One region of the Lysinibacillus sp. FSL W8-0992 genome, then DNA from elsewhere that is predicted to be linked to it. Evidence: riboswitches for the same ligand, from Rfam matches in the RefSeq annotation. Region 1 holds a riboswitch; each other region holds the start of a gene.
The links. Region 1 has a riboswitch for thiamine pyrophosphate ahead of thiC (phosphomethylpyrimidine synthase ThiC). Riboswitches for the same ligand answer to the same signal wherever they lie in the genome.
Positions count from the first base shown of each region.

Region 2: another riboswitch for thiamine pyrophosphate. It lies ahead of NSQ74_RS16225 (ABC transporter substrate-binding protein); the one in region 1 lies ahead of thiC (phosphomethylpyrimidine synthase ThiC).
Region 3: another riboswitch for thiamine pyrophosphate. It lies ahead of thiT (energy-coupled thiamine transporter ThiT); the one in region 1 lies ahead of thiC (phosphomethylpyrimidine synthase ThiC).

Region 1 is NZ_JBBOZQ010000001.1:518,957-521,160, reverse strand. Features, by position in the region: gene NSQ74_RS02460 (AEC family transporter) at 1-708, shown strand, start outside; TPP riboswitch at 756-870, shown strand; gene thiC (phosphomethylpyrimidine synthase ThiC) at 1,020-2,204, shown strand, end outside.
Region 2 is NZ_JBBOZQ010000001.1:3,216,993-3,219,196, reverse strand. Features, by position in the region: gene NSQ74_RS16230 (hypothetical protein) at 1-279, opposite strand, end outside; TPP riboswitch at 619-730, shown strand; gene NSQ74_RS16225 (ABC transporter substrate-binding protein) at 925-1,920, shown strand; gene NSQ74_RS16220 (thiamine-binding protein) at 1,921-2,204, shown strand, end outside.
Region 3 is NZ_JBBOZQ010000001.1:1,431,148-1,433,351, reverse strand. Features, by position in the region: gene map (type I methionyl aminopeptidase) at 1-310, opposite strand, end outside; gene thiT (energy-coupled thiamine transporter ThiT) at 565-1,125, opposite strand; TPP riboswitch at 1,247-1,354, opposite strand; gene NSQ74_RS06880 (DUF4870 domain-containing protein) at 1,483-1,815, shown strand; gene NSQ74_RS06875 (hypothetical protein) at 1,844-1,966, shown strand; gene NSQ74_RS06870 (SMC family ATPase) at 2,155-2,204, opposite strand, start outside.

The sequences.
Region 1 (2,204 bases):
GGGAGTCAAATGGTGCTTAGTCATTTTATAGCGAAGGGGCTAGGTCTAAAGAAAACAGAGGCAGCGGTATTTAAAAATAGTGTTGTACTCATTAACTCTGGTAACTATGGCATTCCGGTGGCACAAATGATTTTTGTGACACAACCAATTGGGGTGGCCATTCAAGTTATACTCGTTATTTTTCAAAATGTAACGACCTATACATATGGATTATATAATTTAATTTCTTCAACTAAATCAGGTATGGCCATTGTGAAGGACTTCCTGAAAATGCCGATTATTCATGCGCTCATTATCGGTGTGTCAATGAATTTCTTTAATATTGGCATTCCCCAATTTATCCGTATTCCAATTGACCACGTTGCTGATGGGTTTATCGCTGTTGCTCTTATTACGCTCGGTGCGCAACTATCTCAGCTTGAAATTAAATCAATGTTCAATAGAACTGTGTTTGTCAGCTGTTTTACACGACTTGTAGTAGGTCCAGCTGTTGCATTACTTATCATTTTTGTCCTCGGCTTAGATGGCGTTGTGGCCCAATCGCTCTTTATTGCGAGTGCATTTCCAACTTCACGTAATAGCTCGAGTCTAGCTCTAGAATATGATTTAGGGTCAGAAACTGCTGCACAAACGGTGCTTTTTTCAACAATTGTAAGCTGTATTACAGTGACAATCGTAATTTATATGGCAGAAATACTATTTACTTAATGGCTTCCATCTATTAGGAATATCTGTTACACTAGCATCAAACTGAATAGCTTAACTAGGGGAGTCCGATGAGTCGGGCTGAGAGGGAAACGCATTGAGGTTTCTTGACCCTTTGGACCTGATCTGGCTCATACCAGCGTGGGAAAGTTAATGAACTTCGCACTCCTTGAACTTTGCGATAAATGTAACCTTACATGTACAGCCGGATCCAATATTTTTTTGGATTCGGCTTTTTATTTGTAATGCTACTTGTTGGAGTGGGCTAGATTCGGTCCTTTTAATAATTTACGTAAAAGGGAGCGGAATAGTAAATGACAACAGTTAGCGAAAAAAACATGAATATTATGACAAGCTTTGAAGGAAGTAAAAAAGTATATGTAGAAGGATCACGTCCAGATATATTAGTGCCAATGCGTGAAATTAAGCTAAGCCCCACAACGGGTAGCTTTGGTGAAGAGAATAATGCACCTATACGAGTTTATGATACGAGTGGCCCTTATACAGATCCAACTTACAAAGTCGATATTACAAAAGGTTTACCAGCTTTGCGTCGTGCGTGGATTAAAGAACGGAGCGATGTAGAGGAATACGAGGGACGTACCATTAAGCCCGAGGATAATGGATTCCGCAACGCGGATGACCCGCGCATAAAGGAAAATGTTTTTCCAAAGCTTTCTCGCAAACCTTTACGTGCGAAAAAAGGCTGTAATGTGACACAGCTTCATTATGCAAGACAAGGAATTATTACGCCAGAAATGGAATTTATAGCGATTCGCGAAAATTTAAAACCAGAATTTGTACGTGCAGAAATTGCGGCAGGGCGTGCTATAATGCCATCTAATATAAATCATCCGGAGGCGGAACCGATGATTATCGGCCGTAACTTCCACGTGAAAATTAACGCCAATATTGGAAATTCAGCTGTTACTTCATCCATCGCTGAGGAAGTTGAAAAAATGACATGGGCAACACGATGGGGTGCTGATAATATTATGGATTTATCTACTGGGAAGCACATTCATACAACTCGCGAATGGATTATTCGTAATGCTGCTGTGCCTGTTGGAACAGTGCCAATTTATCAGGCGCTTGAAAAGGTAAATGGCGTTGCTGAGGATTTAACGTGGGAGGTGTATCGTGACACGCTAATCGAGCAAGCTGAACAAGGGGTTGATTACTTCACGATTCACGCAGGTGTGTTGCTGCGCTATGTACCGCTTACAGCTAATCGTGTAACGGGTATTGTTTCGCGTGGAGGTTCAATTATGGCACAGTGGTGTCTATTCCATCATCAAGAAAATTTCTTATATACTCATTTTGAAGAAATTTGCGAAATTATGAAAACGTATGATGTTGCCTTTTCGTTAGGGGATGGATTACGACCTGGCTCAATTGCAGATGCCAATGACGAGGCGCAGTTCGCAGAGCTTGAAACGCTAGGGGAGTTAACGCAAATTGCTTGGAAGCACGATGTACAAGTGATGGTAGAGGGACCT
Region 2 (2,204 bases), 2.7 Mb from region 1:
ACGTGTCGCTTCTTCCTTAGTTTGGAACGGAAGTGTATCCGGATTTGTAGTTGCTGCCTCGCTTACAATTTCTTGAACCTTCGAATCGTTCTCGATATAAGATTTAACTTCTTCAAAATTTTCGTCATCTAAATTAGATTCCACTTTTTCAATTATTTTTTCGGAAGCGATATTTGTCCCTAAATGCCATACAGCATAGCCAGCTGCTCCGAGTAAAACAAGAAATACTACGGTAATTTTTAAAAGCTTTTTCCACTCCTGACACTTTGAATAAAGCACAAACTCTCAAAAATCACGAAGAAAAAATGTTTTCTATAATTAGTTTAATTTCAATTATAACTAAATGACACATAGCAACTATCTTTTCAAAGGGCGATGGAAGTTATATCGTGTTGTATGGAGAATAACTCTTTTTTAACTTGTTGGTTTTGCAAAAGATTAACTGTTTCGTATTGAAGAATTTTTGATGTTCCAAATTCCATGCATATTCTATTTGCAAAAGTCATGTTGCAGAATACTTGTATAGTCCAATAGAAGCTCATTTTTATCAATTACGAAAATACTAGCTTGTCATTTTACGATAGATATGGGTATAATAATCAACGAAAAGTTCATAAGTTAAGAATGTAGGGGGGCTGGAAGTTGCCAGCTGAGATTGCGTCCGTTTAGATGCTGACCCTTTGAACCTGATTTGGCTCGTACCAGCGTAGGGAACATCTATTCAAAAATATTCGTATACTATTTTTTGATACCGTTTGCAAACGTCTGGGATAACTCCTAGGCGTTTTTTTGTTTAGGATTCATTATTCCGCCTAAAACTAGGAGTAATCTATTAGAAGCGATGCAAATGGCCTAAGAATACCTTTTCTGGTGAAAACATTCAATCGTGAACACTTTCAAACTACTAGACTTGGAGGACACAGCATGAAAAAGTGGTTTTTCGTTCTTGTTGCTGCATTATTAACATTAGTTGGTTGTAGCGAAAAAGAGGACAAAGAGGAAACAAGCACATTGAAAAAGGTATCCGTTGTACTGGACTGGACACCTAATACAAATCATACAGGACTTTATGTTGCGAAAAAGCTCGGCTACTTTGAGGAGCAAGGCTTAGACGTAGACATTATATTACCTGGTGATGCGGGGGCAGATCAACTTGTTGCATCAGGCAAAGCTCAGTTTGGCGTTAGCTACCAGGAAGGTATAACGCAAGCACGTGTTCAAGACGTGCCTCTTGTATCGATTGCAGCAATTATTCAGCATAATACATCTGGCTTTGCATCAGATGCTTCAAAAGGCATTACATCACCAAAAGATTACGAAGACAAAACGTATGGTGGTTGGGGAAGCCCAATAGAACAAGCTGTTTTACAATCTCTAATGCAAAAAGAAAATGCTGATATAAAGAAATTAGATATCGTGAATGCAGGAGACTTAGACTTTTTCACAATGATGCAGAAGGATATTGATTTTGCTTGGATCTATTATGCTTGGACAGGTATTGAGGCGGAGCTTCGTGGAGAAAAATTAAATATGCAGTATTTAACAGACTATAGTGAGCAACTTGATTATTATACACCTGTACTTGCAACGAATGAAAAGATGATTAAGGATAATCCTGATGTGGTAAAGGCATTTGTTGCAGCTACTACAAAAGGTTATGAGTATGCCATTGAGCATCCTAGTGAAGCAGCGGATATATTGCTTGAAGCGGTACCTGATTTAGATAAAGCACTTGTGCATAAAAGTCAGGAATGGTTAGCAAACAAATATCAAGATGATGCAGCGCAATGGGGCGAACAAAAATTAGCAGTTTGGGAAAACTATGCGGACTGGATGACAAAGAACAACGTATTAGAAGGCGAATTTCATGCAGATCAAGCTTTTACAAATGATTTCTTACCAAAGAAAGGGGCAAAATAAATGGCTAATTCATTAATTAGTGTACAAATTATACCTAAAACAGAAAAATACGAGGATGTGATTCCATTCGTTGATGCGGCGATTGCGATCATTGATGCTTCAGGTGTGCGCTATGAAGTGCAACCACTAGAAACGACAATGGAAGGTGAACTGTCTACCTTACTCCAAATTATAGAAGAGATGAATAAAAAAATGATTGAATTGGGTGCTATTAATGTTATTACGCAAGTGAAAATTTTATATCAACCAACTGGCATTACAATGGGGACGTTGACGGAGAAGTA
Region 3 (2,204 bases), 910 kb from region 1:
CTGCAAAATAGCCATTTAGTGAACCGGATACGTCAATATTTACAATATCCCCTTCTTGTATAACACGTTGTCCTGGAATACCATGGGCAACTTCCTCATTGACACTAATACAAGTGTATCCTGGGAAATCATATTCTCCTTTAGGACCAGAAATAGCTCCTGCTTCAGCAAACATGCGGCCTGCAATTTCATCTAATTCAAGTGTTGTCACACCCGGTTTTGTAGCTTCCTTCATTGCCTCACGAATTTCTGCACAAATGCGACCAATTTTTTTAAAGGCTTCAATTTCTTCTTGCGTTTTTACAATCATTTTTAACGTCCCTTTCATCTAATATCTATTCATTAATATAACATAACTTTATATGTCCATAACGCCAAACGCTTTAATTATTCTATGCTAACATTATTTCATAAGTACCATGCAAATAATAATTAGGCCTTTTTTGAAGTTCTTCGACTAAAAAATATTGACCAAATAACGTGGAAACCTTGGATGATAAAAAAAATAGCATACTAAGTAACACTTAGCATACTATTTTCTCTTTTAGGACAGTCTTATAGTGTTTAAGATTTTCGCTGCATTAATTGTGGCGCAGCTGTAAATAATAGCACAGCAACAATGGCTGTTAAAATTGTTGCTGGAAGCATGTATGTTCCATTGTAAATGATTGAATAAATCCATGCGTTTTGCTCGCCTGCATACTCTGCAAAGAATACTGCACCTGCAAATGTGTGCGCAAGATAACGTAGGAATCCAGCTAACAACGTACCAATGACAATATAAACGGCCATTTTCTTTTTATTTAAAGCTGTTGCCGCTTTTAATACAGGTTCACGAACGATTGCCGCTAAACCTACTACGGTAAAGGCTACCCCGTAATCTAGTAATCCTTGAAGCCAGTGCACAATATAAGCACCAAACATTGTTTGCATAACACCAATCAATAGCCCGGTTGTGAGCCCTGACAAGAGACCCCAACGAAATGCTATTAAGATGATTGGTACCATTACTAAGCTTACCGAGCCACCTTGTGCCCATACTTTAAAGGAAACTTGATCGAGTACAAGTCCTACCGCTGCGAAAATTGCAATTTCCACCAGCATGAGTAATCTTTTTTTGTCCATATTATTATTCTCTCCTTTGTTCCGATGTAGGATACAAGAGCAGGAATAGAAATCATTTTGATATGCATGTCAATCCGGCATAAAAAAACGATGCCAGGACAGAGCCTCACATCGTAAAAGTGTCGGTTTCTATCCACATCCCTACGCAAGCGTTAACTTACAGGTTCGAAGAGTAAAGGCATTACGTGCCCAGTCTCAGCTGACATCATCAGCTCCCCTTGTGGTCGTTACATCTAATTTTTTTGTTGAACACCCTCATTGTACGCAAACACTTTTGCAATTACAACCTTTTCAACATTAATTTTTTTGAAACTTTCGAGTTTTCTATGCGTAAATAATTAAAAAGGAGGGACTACTATGGAGAATCCAAAAATTTTATCTGCCTTTAGTTATCTCAGTATTTTTTTTGCACCATTTATCGTTCCGTTAATCGTTTATTTCGTGTCAAAAGATAGCGATGTCAAGAGACACTCCATCAAAGCACTTATTTCTCATTTAATACCGTTTGTCTTTGGTATCATTTTCTTTATCGTCTTTATATTTTCTACTATGTCATTAAACACGTTTGATCCTTCGTCTAATGGGAATACATTTATTATCATATGGTTTGTATCTTTTGGTATTTATTTACTCGTTTCATTAGGCATTGTCATTTGGAATATTGTCCAAGCTGTACGAGTTATTCGTTAAAATTTAGTACTAAGGAGCTGTCGTATTCATGAAAGTATCGAAAGTAGTTAAAACTGCTATAAAATTAGCGCCCATCGTTATTCCGATTGTCAAAAAAGTGGTCGCAGCAAAAAAAGGAACAACTCCAAACGTAACGACACACAAAAAATAATAGCCAATGGGCTCCTATAACGTAAAAACCCACTTCGCTTTCCTGCGGCGCAACAATCTGTAAGCCGCAGGAGGCTTCGTAGGTTTTTACTTTGTTATACATAAATTGTTTGAGTGACTGGCACTCTTTTGTGGTCTAACCCTACTCCCAGTGCCCTAAGAATTCAGAATTGTTTGAGTGACTGGCACTTATTTTACTTCAAAATGTGTTGTACTATGTCCGCTCAGCGTTTTTTCAA